2 regions of the Nitriliruptor sp. genome follow, and region 2 is predicted to be linked to the other one. Evidence: riboswitches for the same ligand, from Rfam matches in the RefSeq annotation. Region 2 holds a riboswitch; the other holds the start of a gene.
The links. Region 2 has a riboswitch for thiamine pyrophosphate ahead of thiC (phosphomethylpyrimidine synthase ThiC). Riboswitches for the same ligand answer to the same signal wherever they lie in the genome.

Region 1: another riboswitch for thiamine pyrophosphate. It lies ahead of WEB03_RS03730 (sodium:solute symporter); the one in region 2 lies ahead of thiC (phosphomethylpyrimidine synthase ThiC).

The regions. Positions count from the first base shown of each region.
Region 1 is NZ_JBBEBZ010000073.1:6,853-21,587, reverse strand. It holds gene WEB03_RS03775 (c-type cytochrome) at 1-306, shown strand, start outside; gene WEB03_RS03770 (response regulator) at 425-889, shown strand; gene WEB03_RS03765 (hypothetical protein) at 970-1,815, opposite strand; gene WEB03_RS03760 (hypothetical protein) at 1,987-2,250, shown strand; gene WEB03_RS03755 (hypothetical protein) at 2,292-3,485, shown strand; gene WEB03_RS03750 (putative bifunctional diguanylate cyclase/phosphodiesterase) at 3,415-5,571, shown strand; gene WEB03_RS03745 (VOC family protein) at 5,836-6,360, shown strand; gene WEB03_RS03740 (sensor histidine kinase) at 6,372-6,626, opposite strand; gene WEB03_RS03735 (GNAT family N-acetyltransferase) at 6,706-7,701, shown strand; TPP riboswitch at 7,847-7,960, shown strand; gene WEB03_RS03730 (sodium:solute symporter) at 7,950-9,404, shown strand; gene thiE (thiamine phosphate synthase) at 9,407-10,042, shown strand; gene thiO (glycine oxidase ThiO) at 10,039-11,172, shown strand; gene thiS (sulfur carrier protein ThiS) at 11,169-11,369, shown strand; gene WEB03_RS03710 (thiazole synthase) at 11,445-12,245, shown strand; gene WEB03_RS03705 (thiamine phosphate synthase) at 12,242-12,868, shown strand; gene thiD (bifunctional hydroxymethylpyrimidine kinase/phosphomethylpyrimidine kinase) at 12,865-13,695, shown strand; gene WEB03_RS03695 (EAL domain-containing protein) at 14,252-14,735, shown strand, end outside.
Region 2 is NZ_JBBEBZ010000164.1:15,090-18,610, forward strand. It holds gene WEB03_RS10315 (hypothetical protein) at 1-188, shown strand, start outside; TPP riboswitch at 1,520-1,632, shown strand; gene thiC (phosphomethylpyrimidine synthase ThiC) at 1,623-3,380, shown strand.

The DNA.
Region 1 (14,735 bases), on a different contig from region 2:
GACACCACCGGCCCCGCGGGCGGACGTGCCGATCTCGCGCGTGGTCAGGAGCTGTTCACCGCGAACTGTGCGGTCTGTCACGGCCCGGCCGCCGAGGGCACCGAGGCAGGTCCGCCGCTGGTCCACATCGTCTATGAGCCGTCGCACCACAGCGACGAGTCGTTCCAGCAGGCGGTCGCCAGGGGGGTGGCGCCCCACCACTGGGAATTCGGGCCGATGCCGCCGGTCAGCGGCCTCGACCGTGCCGACGTGGCCGACATCACCGCGTGGGTCCGCGAGCAGCAGCGGGCCGCCGGCATCGAGTGACGCGCTCCGGACCGGTGGTCCGACCTCGTCCACCTGAGGTTGACGGTGGCGTCGGTCGTTCGCGACCGTGCGGTCAGGTCACCTACGCTGAACGGCCCGACCCAACAGGAGGCGGCACGTGCAACGGCCGTTGCGGGTGGTCATCTGCGACGACGACCCGGCGTTCTGCAACCTCGTGCGGCGGGTCCTGCGTGACCACGTCGACGTCCTCGGGACGGCGGCTTCCGCGGACGAGGTGGTACCGCTGCTGAACGATCAGCAGCCGGACGTGCTGCTACTCGACCTCCAGCTCGGGACCCAGATGGTCCTCGAGGTCCTCCCCCAGCTGCTGATCGCATCGCCGCACACGATGGTCGCGGCCCTCAGCGGGCTCGACGCCGGCACGTGGGAGGACCAGGTCCTGCTCGCCGGGGCGTTCGTCTACTACGAGAAGACCTCGGTGCTCGAGCTACCGGCGCTCCTCGAGAAGGATGTGACGCTGTTCGAGAGCGCGCTCCAGGGCGAGGACGTCCTCGCGCCGTCCGCGCTCGGCCGACGTGACGGTGGCGTGGGTTCACCCGGTGCCGGTCCCGCCCCCACCTGACCCCCTCGCACCACCGGGTCCACCACGGCGCCAGCTGGTGAGCGACCAACCCGCCGAGGTCAGGCTCTGCCGACGCCGCGTCAACCCACCACCGCTGGAGCGACGGCGAACGCGACCGGATCGGCGCCTGCCGCCACGGCATCGGCCATCCGCTGCAGCGCGTCGGGTCCGGCGTGCCGGACGTGTGCCGCCGCAGCTTCACGCCGGCGCACCGTGGCGGGGTCGACGTACCCGAGCCTGATCACCAGCCCACGAGCCGCGTCGGTCGCCTCGATCCGCAGGAACCCGTGGGTCAACGCCCGGTCGGCATCGTCGCGGACATCCACGACGGCGATGGCCACGTCGTCGGTGCGCAGCAGATCGCCGTCGCGGTGGACCTGCCTCCCGCCGGCCTCGAGGATGGCGCGGACGATGGCCGTACCGTCATCGGGATCATCGACGCGTTCCCGCACCCCTGCCGGCAGATCGAGCCGATCGGCGAGCGGGGCAGACCGCACCTGCGGGGCAGGTTCCGGCACCGACCGGGGGTGGCTCACATCGTGCCGCGGTACCGGGGACGGGCCGCGCGGCGAGCGGGTCGGCGGGACCCGTAGCGCCGTCGGCAGCGGCGGCTCCGCCCGGAGCGGGTCAGGTCGGCGCTCACGCGCCAACGTCCGGCCGTCGCGATCGACGACCTCGACCTCGCCGAGGTTTGGGTCGGAGGCCAGCGCCCGGTGCGCGGTCTCGCGGACGAGCCGTTCGACCGATGGCAGGTCCGGGTCGGCGCCCGCGAGGTCGAGCACGATCCGGGTGCCGGCGACACCTCCGGCTCCCTCCCACGCCCGGCGGTCGGGACGCGAGTCCGCAGCGGCCGACGCTCGACGCCAGGCCACGACCACGGCAGCGAGCAGCAGCACGACCGCCAGCGTTCCGAACAGCTCCACCATGGTCCCGCCATCGTCCCTCGCGCCGACGGATATGTCCAGGGTCGCTCGCTCCGCCGGGCCGGGCCATCGTGAGCTCGGCCCCGAGCAGCCGGCGCAGGAGGCCGGGCGTGCGACGTCGAACCTCCAAGGCAGGCGGCCGTGGGGAGGTCCGCCCGACCCGGGAGAACCACCGTGCGCCGGATCTCACCCGCCGCCCTCATCACCCTCCTGCTGCTCTCGCTCACGACCGTGACGGGCGTCGCCACCGCCGCGCCGTCGGTGGCGGTGCCGACCTTCCGTGCCGGAACCGCCACCGTCGATGCGACCTGGCACGTCGGGGCCGCCGCAGGTCAGTACAGCGGGGTGCGTGCGCCGCAGGACGAGCTCGCGGTGAGGTCGATCCGCACGCCCACCACGTCGCCAAGGCCCGCTCGTACGGCGTCCACTCCCGCCTGACCATCCGCGCCATCGTGGCCGAGGGCAGCAACGGTCGGCGGGTGGCACTGGTCAAGTCCGACAACTACCTCGCCCAGGACCACCTCCTGCGTCGCGTCGGGCAGCTGCTCGCGCAGGGGGACTCGGGGGTGCGGTACGCCGACATCCTCCACTCCGCCAGCCACAACCACTCATCCCCCTACTACTCGACCCCCTCGTGGGGGGTCTGGATCTTCCAGGACGTGGTCGACCTGCGCATGTTCGAGTACCAGGCGCGGGCGATGGCCCGGGCGATCGAGGAAGCGGCGGCCGACCTGAAGCCGGCCCGGATGGGCGCGGCCACCGTGCAGCACTCGCTGTACAAGGGGAACATCACGGGCCCGCAGACGGCCGACGACGGTTCCCCGGCAGGCTTCCCTCGTGACCACGGCGACCACGACCTGACGGTGCTGCGCTTCGACCGCTACGCCCCGGACACCGAAGCCGGCTGGGAACCGCTGGCGGCGTGGATGAACTTCGGACAGCACCCGGAGTCGCTCGACAGCTACGACCTGATCACGGCCGACTCCCTCGCTCCGCTCGAGCGGTACGTCGAGCGCGACCTCGGTGCGACGTTGGTGTTCTCCCAGGGCGACGTCGGCAGCGCTGAAGGGCCGTACGACGGTTGGAACCGGGGCCGCCTCGATGACGGGACGCTCGTGGCCTGGGCCCACGTCGGTCACGCCCAGACCGAACGGGGGGCGCGTCTGCTGGCGGACGCCGTCGTCGAGGCGTGGGACGCCATCGGCGGAGGGGTCGTCCCGAGCCCCGACGACACCCTCGTCCCGTTCGCCTCCGACCTCGAGGTGGGCGTCACCGACGGGTGGGTGCCCGGCCCCGTGTCGCACCCCGTCCCGACGGTGTCCAACTGCCGCTCCGAGCCGACCCTCGGCGGCGATCCCGGCGTGCCCGTCGCTCGGCTTCCCGGACTGCGAACGGGTCGACGGTGGCGGCGCGCTCGACCCCTGAACCCCATCGTCCAGAACCTGAAGGCTCACGGCATCGCGGTGCCCGACCAGTACGGCGCACCGGCGTTCACCGGCGTTCACCGCCGTCGAGGAGAACCTGCGGCTGCGTCTGCAGGTGGTCAAGCTCGGCGACGTCGTGCTGGGTTCGTGCGCGTGCGAGGCCCAGGTCGACCTGATCGTGAACTTCAAGACGCGGGCGAACGACGTGGAGGGGGACATCTACCACGGCTTCGACTGGACCGAGGATGAGCGCACGACCTGCGAGCGGTCGGGCGACGAGTGGACCTGCGTCCACCGCAACCCTCACGGGGGCGACCGGACCTGGACGTTCTCCGACGCCGCCCACCAGCGCATGCGGGCCCAGATCCACAACCCGGCGGACGGGTGCGACGAGGTCGGCAACGCCCTGACGGCCAACACCGAACCGGACGACCCCGCGGCGATCCTCGGCAACTTCACCCACGAGGAACTGCCCGCCGACGTCACCTACCTCCAGCTGCTCGGTCGGCGGTTCGCGGTCACGGCGGAACGGCAACAGATCCTCGAGCTCCTGGTCGGCGCGTTCGCCGACCTGGTGCACACCAACCAACAGCTCCGGGAGCGTGAGCTCCAGCTGTCCGAAGCCCAGGTCGAGCTGGCGAGCCGGCTGACGCAGGTCGAGCACGAGCGGGCACGGCTCGCTGCCGTCCTGGACGCCATCCCGGACGGGGTCGTCATCGTCACCGCCGATGGCCGCATCACCGACGCCAACCCTACCGTCGCCGAGCTCGGTCTCGGCCCCACCGGTGGTTCCCTCGGAGGGACGCACGTGCGGGACCTGCCCGTCACGGCGTTCGACGACGCCGGCCGCGAACTCTCACACGCCTCGTGGCCCATCGTCCGCGCCTACCACGAGGGTTACACCACCACCGGTGTCGACCTCGTCCTCCGGACCACGGAAGGTCGCACGGTCCCCGTCACCGTCACCGCAGCGCCGGTCGGTGACGCCACGGGCGAGATCACCGATGCCGTGGCGGTCATCCGCGACGTCAGCACCTGGGCGTTCCACGACCGGCTCACCGCCCTACCGAACCGCACCCTGTTCACCGACCGGACCGAACGAGCGTTGGTCCGGTCGGCGAACGAGGGCGCCCAGACCGCCGTGCTGGTGGTCGGGATCGACCGGTTCACCGTCGTGCACGACAGCCTCGGACGCGGCGCCGAGGACTCGCTCGTGGTCGCCGTCGCCCGCCGGCTGGTGAGCGCGGTACGTGAGGACGCGACCGTCGGCCGGCTGTCCAGCGACCGTTTCGGGATCCTGCTCGGTCACGTCGTCGACGTGACCGACGCGGTCCGCGTCGCCGCTCGGATCACCGACAAGCTGCAGCGGCCGGTCACCCTCGGGCACGAGCAGGTCTTCCTCACCGCGAGCATCGGCGTGACCACACGGATCGGTGACGAGGATGCCGAGACCCTCCTCCGGCAGGCCAGCACCGCGATGAACCGCGCCGTCGCCGAGGGGGGTGCCCGCTGCCAGGTCTACGACGAACAGCTGGATGCTGCGGCACGCCACCGCTTGTTCCTCGATGCCGCGCTCCGCAAGGGCATCGAACAGGACGAGTTCCGGGTCCACTTCCAGCCCGTCGTCGAGCTCGACTCCGGTCGGATCGTCGAGACCGAAGCGCTCGTTCGCTGGCAACATCCCGAACGGGGCCTGATCTCGCCGGGCGACTTCATCCCGCTGGCCGAGGAGAGCGGCCTGATCGTGCCGCTCGGTCGCCAGATCCTCGAACGAGCCTGCCACCAGACCCAGATCTGGCGAGGACGTGACGAGTTCGCCGGACTGGGGGTTTCGGTCAACCTGTCGGCTCGGCAGTTCGAGGATCCCGATCTCGAGACCGACATCCGCGACGTGCTCACCAGGACCGGACTCCCCGCTGCCGCCCTCACGCTCGAGATGACCGAGTCGGCCCTCATCCGGGAGCCGGGACGCGCCGCCGCCACGCTCTCGACGCTCCGCAGCCTCGGGGTGAGGATCGCCATCGACGACTTCGGCACCGGCTACTCGTCGCTCTCCTACCTGCGGACCTTCCCGATCGACGTCCTCAAGATCGACCGATCCTTCGTCCAACGGGTCGCCGTCGACGAGCAAGCGGGCGCCATCGTCCAGGCGATCATCACCCTGGCGCACGCCCTCGGCCTCGCGGTCGTCGCTGAGGGGGTCGAGACCGACGACCAGCTGCGGTGGCTGCGCGAGGCTGGCTGCCAACGCGCCGCTGGCTTCCTGCTCAGTCGACCCGTGCCTGCGGAGGATCTCCCGACGCACGTCCAGGCCGGGGCAGGACCGAACGGGTGAGCGCAGCGAGGAACGGATCGTCGAGCTGCGCGAGCAGCTGACCGACCTCGCCCGTGGCCGTGCCCGATGACCGCTGCCGGCATCCGCGCGGGCGCGTGGCGTCGCTGGTGGACCGGACTCGCGGACCGACGGGCGCAGAAGGTTAACACGTCAAGTTCCTTCGGTACGTTGGTTGTCACGTCAGGTAACTGCGAGCGAAGCCCGCCCCCCGCGAACGAGCGTCCCGACGTCACGCGCATCCCACCGCCGAGAGAGGAACCTCCCGTGTCGTTCTCCCCCGTCCGGCTCAACCACGCCGTCCTGTTCGTCGCCGACCTCGAACGATCCGTCGCCTTCTACGGCGACGCGTTCGGCATGCAGGTCATCGCCCGCGAACCCCGCGCCAACGCCGTCTTCCTCCGCCTCCCCCGTGGCGACAACCACCACGACCTCGGCCTCTTCGGGGTCGGGACCGCCGGCGGCCCCAAGCAGCGCGGGGCGATCGGCCTGTACCACCTCGCCTGGCAGCTGGACACGATCGACGAGCTCGTCGACGCGCGACGGACGCTGGTGGACCGCGGTGCCTACACCGGCGAGTCGAGCCACGGCGCGACCAAGAGCATCTACGGCGTCGACCCCGACGGCAACGAGTTCGAGGTCATGTGGATGCTCCCCCGCGACGAGTGGGGCGCCTACGAGAACGCGGCACCCATCGACCGCCTCGACCTGGACGCCGAGGTAGCACGCTGGTCGGGCGTCCGGACCGGCGGCGTCCTCGAGGCGGGGACCACCTCCGAGGTGTCGCCGTGAGCGGGTGGACGTCAGCGGGAACTGGCGGCGGCAGGCAGGGTCAACGAGAACGATGATCCTCGGGTGTCGTGCGCGTAGGCGACGTCGCCGGCGTTGGCGCGAGCGAGGCCGCGGACGATCGCCAGGCCCAGTCCGGTGCCGTGGCTGGTCGGACCGCGGGCGAACCGTTCGAAGAGCTGGTGGTGCAGCTCGTCGGGCACGCCGGGCCCTTGGTCGGTCACCGTGACCTCGACTTGGTCGTCCCGCGATCGGCTCGTGATCGTCACCTGGCGGTGCACCGTGCTTGGTGGCGTTGGCCAGCAGGTTCCAGAGCATCTGTGCCACGTGGTCGGGGTCGGCGCGGACGTGGAGGTCGTCGACGGTCGGCTCGACGTCGAAGTCCCCGTCTCGTGCGATCTGCACCACCAGCGGTGCCAGCGCGACGTTGCCCACAGTCGCCTCGAGGGAGCCCGATTCGAGGCGTTGCGCCGTCAGAAACATGTCGACCATCCGGCGGAGTCGGCCGAGCTGGGTACCCACCGTGCGCATGACGTCGAGCAGATCCTCGTCAGGCGTTCCGGGTTCGTCGCGGAGCTGGCCGACCTGCGCCGCGACCTGCGGATCGACGCCGGCTACATGAGCCGCATCGCCGCGAGGTTCGAGACCGACGGGCTGATCACGCGCGAGCCGTCGAGCGTTGACGGTCGGCGCCAGTCGCTGCGTCTGACCGACCGCGGCCGCGAGGTGTCCGAGACGCTGGACGCTCGCTCGGCCGCCCAGGTCGCCGGGCTCCTCGGTGACCTGGCGCCCGGCGACCGGCGGCGGCTGGTCGCGGCCATGGGCACGGTCCGGGACGTCCTCGACCGCGAGCGCAGCGCGGGCACCGCGGTGGCCCTTCGGGCGCCGGGTCCCGGCGACTACGGGTGGGTGGTCAGCCGCCACGGGGCGTTGTACGCGGCCGAGTACGGCTGGGACTGCGGGTTCGAGGCACTCGTCGCCCGGATCGTGGCCGACTACGTGCAGGATCGCGACCCCGCCCGGGAAGCGGCCTGGATCGCCGAGGCCGGCGGCGAGCCGGTGGGCTGCGTGTTCTGCGTCGCCAAGGACGCGACCACCGCGCAGCTGCGCATCCTCCTGGTCGAGCCATCCGCCCGAGGCCTGGGGGTGGGGACCCGGCTCGTGGACCAGTGCCTGCGGTTCGCCCGGGCTGCTGGGTACGACGCGATCACCCTGTGGACGAACGACGTCCTCACCTCGGCCCGACGGCTCTACGAGGCCGCGGGGTTCGAGCTGACCGACCAGGAACCGCACCACAGCTTCGGACAGGACCTCGTGGGACAGAACTGGACGAAGGCGCTGTGACCGACGTGGTCGCCCGGCGGCTACTGGTGGTGACGGGCACGGCCACCTGCTCCTGCACGACGACCGGGACTCACCCGTTGCCCCCTGGCTCGACGCCGAGGAGCCTCGAAGATGCGCGGAACGGGGGCGCTGGCTACGGTCTGCCCCGAGACGCCGAGGGAGCCCTGCGAACCTAGGGCTGAGAACGCGCCGGGCGGGCGCAGCACTTCGGAACCTGATCCGGGTCATGCCGGCGGAGGGAGCGCGTCGTGTTGGCCACATCCCTGAGCGTCCTGTTGCTCGTCGCCGTGCTGGCGGCGTTCGTGATCATCGGGGTGCGCGCGGGCCGCCAAGGCCCACGGGCCGACCTCGACGACTTCACCGTCGCCCGCGGTAGCCAGGGGCCGCTCGCCCTCGGCTTGTCGTTCCTCGCGTCCGGCCTCGGGGCCTGGATCCTGTTCGCGCCGCCCGAGCTCGGCGCCATCCTCGGGATCGGCCCCGTCATCGGGTACGCGGTCGCTGCCGCCGGACCGTTCCTCGTGTTCGCGTTCGTCGGACCTCGGCTGCGCGGGATCGTGCCCTCGGGCCAGGGCTTGAGCGAGTTCCTCCGCCTGCGTTTCGGGCGCGCGGCGAGCCGGCTGGTGACAGCGGTCTCGCTGCTGTACATGGGGGTCTTCGTCGCGGCCGAGCTCGTCGCGATCGGTGGCCTGGTCGAACTCCTCGGCGGGGTTCCCCGCCAGCTCACCGTCAGCGCCGTCCTCGTGGCGACCCTCATCTACACCACCTACGCGGGACTCCGTGCGTCCCTGCGTACCGACCGGTGGCAGAGCGGGCTGGTCATCGTCCTGCTGACGGTCGCCGCGGTCGCCGCGGTCGTGGGGGTGGACCGTCCCGCGGCCAGCGTGCGAGCCAGCGGGCTGCTCGGTGTCGATCGTGTGGGCCTCGAGAGCGCCGCGACGCTGATCCTGGCCGTCACCGCCGCGAACCTGTTCCACCACGGCTACTGGCAGCGGGTCTGGTCCGCCCGGGACGACCGCGCCCTCCGGCAGGGCGCCCTCATCGGAGCCGCGGTCACGATCCCTTTGATGTTGATGGCCGGCGGGCTCGGGGTGCTGTCCGCCTCGGTCGGTCTCGCCGAGGTCCCCGCGCTGTCCATCTTCGCGCTCACCGCCGAGCTGCCCACCGTGGTGATCGCGGCGGTCCTGCTGCTCGGCATCGCGCTGGTCGCCTCGTCGGTGGACACGCTCGAGAACGGCCTGGCCGCGTTGCTCGTCTCCGAACGGCCCTCACTCGGCCTCGGGCACGCCCGTTTGCTGACCGTCGTCATCGTCCTGCCGGCCGCGGTCGTGGGCCTCGTCGCCACCTCCGTGCTGCAGCTGTTCCTCATCGCTGATCTGCTCGCGGCCGTGCTGCTCCTTCCGGCCCTGCTGGGCCTCTGGTACCGGACCACCACGACCGCGGTCTGGGCGGGGATCGTCGCAGGGGTGGCGGGAGCCTTCGGTGCGAGCCTGGTCGCGACCGGCAGCCTCGACGGCGCCGTCGCCAGCGTCAGCTTCCCCGACGCCGTCCCGACGTTGGCACCCTTCGCCGGCGCGCTCCTTGCCAGCGGCATCGTCACCTTCGTCGTCTCGCTGCTCGGCCGACCGACCGTCGCCCTGTCCGAGCTGGAGGGCCTCCTCCCGGAACGGGCCACCGTCGCCCCCGGCCCGCCGAGCGGGTCCTGACCGTGCGCCTCTCCCTGCCCCGGCTGCACGTGCTGACCTCCGCGGCACAGTGCGCCGACGACCTCCGCACCATCGACGCTGTGCTCGACGCCGGCGCACCCGCCGTCCAGATCCGCGTGAAGGACCGCACGGACCGCGACCACCTCGAGATCGCGCGCGTCATCGTGGCCCGCTGCCGGAGGGCCGGCGCCCTCAGTATCGTCAACGACCGCGTCGACCTCGCGCTCGCCGCCGACGCCGATGCCGTCCACCTCGGGCTGACCGACCTGCCGATCTCTGCTGCACGTGAGCTCGCCGGCGACCGACTCGTGATCGGTGGAACCGCGCGTGATCCCGCGACGGCTCGTCAGCTCGTGGCGGAGGGCGCCGACTACCTGGGCGTCGGCCCCACCTACGCCACCGCAACGAAGGACGGGCTACCGGCCCCGATCGGCCTCAGCACGCTGGCAGCCATCGTCGCGACGGTCGACGTCCCGATCATCGCGATCTCGGGCATCACCGCGGACCGGATGCGCGAGGTCCTGGCCACCGGCGCGCACGGCATCGCGGTCGTGGGCGCCGTCGTCGACGCACCCGACCCCGGTGCCGCCACCCGTGAACTGCTCGACCTGCTCGCCGACGCCCGGGGGCCGACGTGACCCCCGACGTGCTGTTCGTGGGCGGCGGCATCATCGGTCTCGCCAGCGCCTGGCGGGCGGCGAACGCCGGCCTGCAGGTCACCGTGTTCGACCCCGCCCCGGGCGCGGCGGCATCGAACGTCGCTGCCGGCATGCTCGCCCCCGTCACCGAGGTGGCCTACGGCGAGGAGGATCGCCTCGCGCTGAACGTGGCCGGGGCCCGTCGCTGGCCCGCGTTCGCCGCCGAGCTCGAGACGGCGACGGGCGCGGACCTCGGCTACCGCGCGACCGGCACGTTGCTGGTCGGCTTCGACCGCGACGACGTCGCCGCGCTGTCCGACCTGCACGCGTTCCAGACCGAGCTCGGCCTCGAGGTCGAACCCTTGCGCAGCCGTGAGGCCCGCGCCCGCGAACCGATGCTCAGCCCCCGCGTCCGGGTCGGGCTCCTCGCTGCCGAGGACCACCGCGTCGAACCCCGGGCGTGCGTCGCCGCGCTCCTGAGCGCCTGCGCCCATGCCGGTGTCGTCTTCGAACACCGGAAGGTCACGCGGATCGAGCAGCAGCGGGGCCAGGCCACCGGCGTGCGGACCGCCGACGGCGAGCAGCACCACGCTGGCCAGGTCGTGCTCAGCGCCGGCGCGTGGTCCGCCACCATCGAGGGGCTCGCGGACGAACACCGTCCCGCGGTGAGGCCGGTGAAGGGTCAGCTCCTGCACCTGCGTGACCCGTCGGGGCAGCAGGTGCTGACCACCACCGTCCGTGGGCTCGTCCGGCACCGCAGCGTCTACCTCGTCCCCCGCGACGACGGCCGGCTCGTGGTCGGCGCCAGCCAGGAGGAACGAGGCTTCGACACCACCGTCACCGCCGGCGCCACTCGCGAGCTGCTCGACGATGCGGCCGCCATCGTCCCCGGCGTCGACGAGCTCGAGCTCGTCGAGACGATCGCCGGCCTCCGGCCAACGACCCCGGACAACGCACCGGCGATCGGCCGCAGCGCGATCGGCCGGCTCGTCATCGCGACCGGGCACCACCGTAACGGGGTGCTGCTGGCACCCATCACCGCCGAGGCGGTCACCGCGATCCTCACCGACGCCGAGGTCGACCCGATCCTCGCTGTCGCCCACCCGGACCGAACAGGAGCACCGACGTGACGATCGAGCTGAACGGTCAGCCGCGCTCGTTCGACGGGCCCGTGACCATCGGGGCGCTGGTCGACACCGAGGTCGCCGACCGCCGCGGTGTGGCGGTCGCGGTCGACGGCGACGTGCTCCCACGCTCGAGCTGGGACACCACCACGCTGCACGACGGGACGAAGGTCGAGCTCGTCGGCGCCGTCCAGGGCGGCTGACCGGCACCCGGCCGACGGTCGCGAGACCCGCACCCGCACAGCACCCCGACCGACGTTCGAACGACAGGAGACCCCGTGAACGACCCGCTCACGATCGGCGGCACGGCGCTCTCATCCCGGTTGGTGCTCGGGACCGGCGGTGCGAGCAGCATCGACGTGCTCGAGCGCGCCATCATCGCCTCCGGCACCGACGTCGTGACCGTCGCTCTCCGCCGGGTGACCGACCGCCGGCCCGGGTCGTTGCTCGACGTGATCGAGCGGACCGGGGTCCGCATCCTGCCCAACACCGCCGGGTGCTACACCGCCGGCGAAGCCGTGAAGGTGGCCCGACTCGGTCGGGAAGCGTTCGAGACGGACTGGGTGAAGCTCGAGGTCATCGGCGACGAACGCACCCTGCTGCCCGACCCGATCGAGCTGCTCGACGCCGCCGAGCAGTTGGTCGACGACGGGTTCACCGTCTGGCCCTACACCAACGACGACCCCATCCTGGCCACCCGACTCGCGAGTGTCGGCTGCGCCGCGGTCATGCCCCTCGGCTCGCCCATCGGATCGGGGATGGGGATCCGCAACCCCTACAACCTCGCCATCATCCGCGAGCAGGTCGACATCCCGGTCATCCTCGACGCCGGCATCGGCACGGCCTCGGACGCCGCCCTCGCGATGGAGCTCGGCTGCGACGGGGTACTACTCGCCTCGGCGGTGACCCGCGCTCGCGACCCCGAGGCGATGGCCACCGCGATGCGTCACGCGGTCGTGGCGGGACGGTTGGCCCGAGACGCCGGTCGCATCCCACGCCGGCTGTACGCCGAGGCGTCCACCACCGACGACGGCCGGCCGGACCTCCTCGGGCCGGACACGGACGGGCGCGCTGGATGAACCCGTCCGTTCCCACCCTGGTCGTGATCACCGACCGGCACGCCGCAGCTCGCACGGGTCGGCCACTGCGCGACGTGGTCGCCGCGGCCGTCGATGCCGGCGCGCCGGCGGTGCTCTTCCGGGACAAGGATCTCGAGCACGCCGAGCGACGGGCCCTTGGCGAACAGCTCGCTTCCGTGGTCACCCGCGCCGGCGCACTGCTGTCGGTCGCCTCCGATCCTGACCTCGCCCGTCACCTCGACGCGGACGCGATCCACCTCGCTGCCGACGATGCACACCCGGGCGAGCACGCGGCCGGGATGCTGGTTGGGCGTTCCTGCCACGACGGCGCCGAGGTGGAGGCAGCCCGCGGGGAGGCCACCGACCTGCTGCTCGTCTCGCCGGTCGCCCCGACCGCATCGAAGCCGGGCTACGGGCCGGCGCTCGGGCCCGCCGGCTTCCGGTACCTGGTTGCCCGAGCAGGCGACCGACCCGTCCTCGCGCTCGGCGGAGTCACCGCCGAGAACGCGTCGGCGTGGCGTGACGCCGGAGCCCACGGTGTCGCGGTGATGGGCGGCGTCATGGCCTCACGCGATCCCGCGCACGTTGTCCGCCGACTCCTCGAGACCTGGAAGCGATCATGACCTCGCCCAACGTCGCGCTCACCATCGCTGGTTCCGATTCCGGCGGCGGTGCCGGCATCCAGGCCGATCTGAAGACCTTCGGGCAGTTCGGCGTCTTCGGGGCCAGCGTGATCACCGCGGTCACCGCGCAGAACACCGTCGGGGTGACCGCCGTTCACGTGGTCCCCGCCGCGACCGTCACCGCGCAGATCGACGCCGTGCTGGTCGATCTGCCGGTCGGGGCCGTGAAAACCGGGATGCTCGCCACAGCCGAGCTCGTGGAGCTCGTGGCCGCGCGCGCAGCCGCAGGGGAGCTACCGAACCTCGTCGTCGACCCGGTGCTCGTGTCGGCGACCGGTCACCGTCTCCTCGAGGAGAGCGCCCTGACCGCCTACCGCGACCTGCTGCTGCCGCACGCGACGATCGCGACACCGAACCTCGAAGAGGCGGCGGTGCTCGTCGGTCGTCCGCTGCGGACGCTCGACGACGCCCGCGCTGCGGCCCACGCGCTCGCCGAGCTCGGCACGCAGCTGGTCGTGGTCAAGGGCGGTCACATCGAGGGCCCACAGGCTGTCGACGTCATCGTCGTCGCGGGCGAGGACCACGAACTCGCGGCCGACCGCATCGACACGTCGAACACCCACGGCACCGGCTGCACGTTCGCCGCCGCTGCGGCCGCCGGGCTCGCGAACGGCGTCGACCCGCTCGACGCCCTCGCAGGCGCGAAGCGCTACGTCACCGGAGCCATCGCCGGCGCGGCCGCTTGGCGACTGGGGGCCGGCAACGGACCACTCGACCACCTCGGCTTCGGTCCTCGACCATCGCACCGGGACAGCACCACGCCGTGACGGTCAGGGTCCCGCTTCCGGCGATCCCTCGGGGCTGAGCACGTCCGCGTAGGTGGCGGCCGCCGGTGGAACCCAGGTCGGGGCCAGAGTCGAGCGTGTTCACCCGCCGTGGCCCTGGCGGGCGCGGGTGATGCCGGCGCAGACGACGCCGGGCTGCCCGAAGGCGTGTCAAATCTGCGCGCGATTCCGACGCTGACGTCAACGTCTGGTGCACGCCAGAGCGGAACCGCGCCCCCGCCCGTCGAAGCAACCCTCGAACAGGCCGAACCTTGCGCGGAGCATCAACCATGACCACCCACCACCCGACCCTCGCGCTCACACCCGAGCAGGCCGAGCGGATCCTGGAGGCGATGCGGGAGACCGTTCATGCACGTCCCCCTGACGGCGAGGCTCCCGGCACCCGGACGACGACGACCGGTAGCCGGCGGACGTATCCCGTCGAGCCGCCGCGTGCTCACCGCGCAGGCCGCTCGGCCGGATCCGGTCAGCATGCGCGCGGAACGGGGGTCAACTACTCTGCGTATATGTACGACTTAAGTAGCGTCAGGAAGTCCAGTTGGCAGCGGCCGTCAGCGTCCGCCCCGTCCTTGACCAGCGTGCCAAGCAGTGGCTCGCCGGCCTGGCGATCGCCGCCGCCCTGGCGGCCGTGACCGCCATGACGTACGCGGCGGGCGGCACCAGGACGGTCCTCCCCCACCTCTTCTACGTCCCGATCATGCTGGCCGCCGCCAGGTTCGGGTTCAGAGGTGGTATCGCCGCAGCCATCGCGGCGACGTTGCTGTGCGGTCCGGTGATGCCGCTCGAGGTCGCGGCCGGAGAACCGCAGGTCCTGGCCGGCTGGCTGTCGCGCGGGGTGTTCTTCCTCACCATCGGCTCGCTCGCCGGCGGGATGCTCCGATCGCGTGGGCGATCCTACGAACGAGAGCTCACCGCCGAGTTCCAGCGCGAGATGCGCCTCGCCGAAACCGACCCGCTGCGTGCCGACCCGTCCGTCGAGCAACGCATCCGTGCCGTGCTCGACGAGGGGCTGTTCCACCCCG
Region 2 (3,521 bases):
GGACGCGCTACCTCATCGACACCTCCGCTTGGCGGTTCCAGACTGACAGCGCCTTCAGCGTCGCTCGCACGGGTGACCGAAGCACAGCAGGTCTCGTCGTTTCCAAGTTCGATGCGACTGGATCACGCCGAACGGGAGTGGCAAGCCGCGCGCCGCACCGCCACGAGCGTCAACACCGCCCTCTGTGAGGCGAGGCAGGTTTCGGCGAACTCCCAACGGAGCACCTCGATAACCAACTCGCCGTTCTCCGACAGCGCGCTACTCGCAGCGAAGCGCCTGAACCCCGGCATCTCATGGTGTCGAATAGCGAGAACGGCTCTAGCCTTCTCAAACTGGAGCACCACTCCAGTTTTCGTACTTCTACGTACTTCCGGAACGCCGCGAACGAAAGGCGCTCAGAAAGAACGCCCCGTAGCGGGCGCTACGAGGCGTTCTTCGGGTGGAGGTGATCGGATTTGAACCGACGGCCCCTTCGTTGCGAACGAAGTGCCCTAAAGCGCGATCGACACATCAGAAAGGGCCTGAATAGCTGCGAATCAGGGCCGTAAACTGTAATCGAGGGTTTCGAGATGTTGGCCTGCACCGCAGCTGCACCACAGCAAGATTCGGGGATCTACGGCAGGTTCCCGCATCATCCCTCACCCGATTGTGGTGCCAGTGTGGTGCACCAGCCGTGCCCAGTCAGCCTGCCTGCACCGATTGTCGCTTGGCCGAGACGCCCACCGAGCATCGCACCCGGGCAACCTTGCTGCCCACACCGACAGTGCGACGACACGTTCGCGGTGGCGCTCCGCCAGGCTATCTCTGTCCTTGCCGTCAACACCGCGACGGAGAGCCGTGAGGGCATGGTCGTCATCCACGCCACCAGGAAGTTCCTCGACCGCGTCCCCACGCCGCCCTCCGACATCGACCAGCCGACGGGACCGCTCGGAAGCTGGTACGCCACCGTGCTGTTCTGGAAGCCCCAGGTCGCGCCGCTGGTCGACGAGCACACCTACCTACCGCTGCTGATGCCCCTCGCGCCGGCAAGCCACGCCACGCTCCTCCAACGGTTCCCCGACGCGATCGAGACACTCCTCGCTGCCCACCACACCACGCACCGGCGCCCTTCGTCCGGGCGACCGCCGCAGCCGCACGAGAACCCGTCGTCCCCGGACCGCAACCGTCACGCCCTCGGTGTCATGAACGAGCTCGCACACCTCGCCCCCTTCCACCACACAGCCGGGGAGATCGATCTGTCACGCTTGCCTTCGACCTCGCCCGTACCCCGATCGGTCCGGTGTACACGACCCACGTCTCACCCGACCGCGCTCTCACCGCCCTCACCCACAGCTCGTAGCCGACAACACACCCGATCCGAGTCCCCGTTGTGTGCGGTGCGGCTCCGGGACGCCTCGCGACGCCGGTCATCCGTCCATAGTCGGCTCCGCCTCGTGCCGCCTCGCGCGTGCGAGTGCTCGTTTTGGGCCGGGCCATCGAAGGTTCTGGGCAGGACGGGTGACGTTCAGTAGGGTCGCCGGCGACCGATCGCGGGAGCCCGTGGGAACGACGGGCTGAGAGGGTGGCCGCCACCACCGACCGTCAGCACCTGATCCGGGTAACGCCGGCGGAGGGAGGCATCGATGTCTATCGATGACGTACATCCAGGAATCTCGCGTGCCCACATCGACGGTCCGGACGGCGTCCGTGTCCCGATCACCCGCGTGGCGTTGACGGCGACCAGCGGACGCTTCGGGGACGAGCCCAACGACCCGGTCGAGCTCTACACGACCTCCGGTCCCCACGGGGATCCCGACGTGGAGATCGACCTCGCCCGCGGCATCGCTGCGGTGCGTGAGACCTGGGTCCGAGATCGTGGCGATGTGGTGGAGGTCGGTTCAGCCCGCCCGTACGCGGCCGGCCCGGCAGCCGGCACCCGCCAGAGTCCTGCAGGTCCCGCCACCGCGGGGCCGGGTGAGGGACGGCCGATCCTGCGGGCGGCGCCGGGTCGCAACGTCACCCAGTTGCACTATGCGCGCCGCGGTGAGACCACGCCGGAGATGGCCTACGTGGCCGCGCGCGAGGGCGTCGAGCCGGAGACGGTCCGGGCGGCGATCGCCTCGGGACGGGCGATCCTTCCCAACAACGTCAACCACCTCGAGTCCGAGCCGATGGTCATCGGCCGCGACTTCGTCACGAAGGTCAACGCCAACATCGGCACCTCTGCGGTGACCTCCTCGATCGAGGAGGAGGTCGACAAGCTCGTGTGGGCCTGCCGCTGGGGCGCCGACAACGTCATGGACCTGTCCACGGGCGCGCACATCCATCCCACCCGCGAGTGGCTGATCCGCAACAGCCCCGTGCCCATCGGCACCGTGCCGATCTACCAGGCGCTGGAGAAGGTCGGCAACCAGCCCGAGGAGCTGACCTTCGAGCTGTTCCGCGACACGGTCGTCGAGCAGGCCGAGCAGGGCGTGGACTACATGACCATCCACGCCGGCGTCCGACTCCCCTACGTGCCGATGGCTGCGAACCGCGTCACCGGCATCGTCTCGCGCGGCGGATCGATCATGGCGGCCTGGTGCCTGGCCCACCACCGGGAGAGCTTCCTCTACGAGCGCTTCGACGAGCTGTGCGAGATCTTCGCCGCCTACGACGTCGCGTTCTCACTGGGCGACGGGATGCGGCCGGGCAGCGTCGCCGACGCCAACGACGAAGCGCAGTTCGCCGAACTCGACACCCTGGGTGAGCTCACGCGCCGGGCCTGGGAGCATGACGTGCAGGTCATGGTCGAGGGCCCGGGCCACGTCCCGCTCGACAAGGTCGTCGAGAACGTCACCCGGCAGCAGCAGGTGTGCGACGGCGCACCCTTCTACACGCTCGGGCCCCTGGTCACCGACATCGCGCCGGGCTACGACCACATCACCTCGGGCATCGGCGCCGCGGTGATCGGCATGGCCGGCACCGCGATGCTCTGCTACGTCACGCCCAAGGAACATCTGGGCCTACCCGGACGCGACGACGTCAAGCAGGGGCTGATCACCTACCGCATCGCCGCCCACGCCGCCGACGTCGCCAAGGGACATCCGGGCGCACAGCGCCGCGACGACGCGTTGTCCAAAGCGCGGTTCGAGTTCCGGTGGGAGGATCAGTTCAACCTCTCGTTGGATCCCGACACCGCCCGGGCGATGCACGACGAATCGCTGCCGGCGCCCGCAGCCAAGACCGCGCACTTCTGCTCGATGTGCGGGCCGGGCTTCTGCTCGATGCGTATCAGCCAGGACGTACGAGAGTACGCCGCCGAACGCGGGCTCGACGAGGTCGAGGCGCTGCACGTCGGCATGGAGGAGAAGGCCGAGGAGTTCCGCCGCCTCGGCGGCAGGCTCTACGTCGAGACCTGATGGAGCCACGCGTGCGGCCAGCAGCCACACGGTGCCGGGACTGTGATGCCGCGGACCTGTGAGGATCTCCATGGGCAGGTATGCGGTCCAACGGACGTGGGCTCGGGTCTTCGCGATCGAGTGTCTCCCGAGCCGTCATGC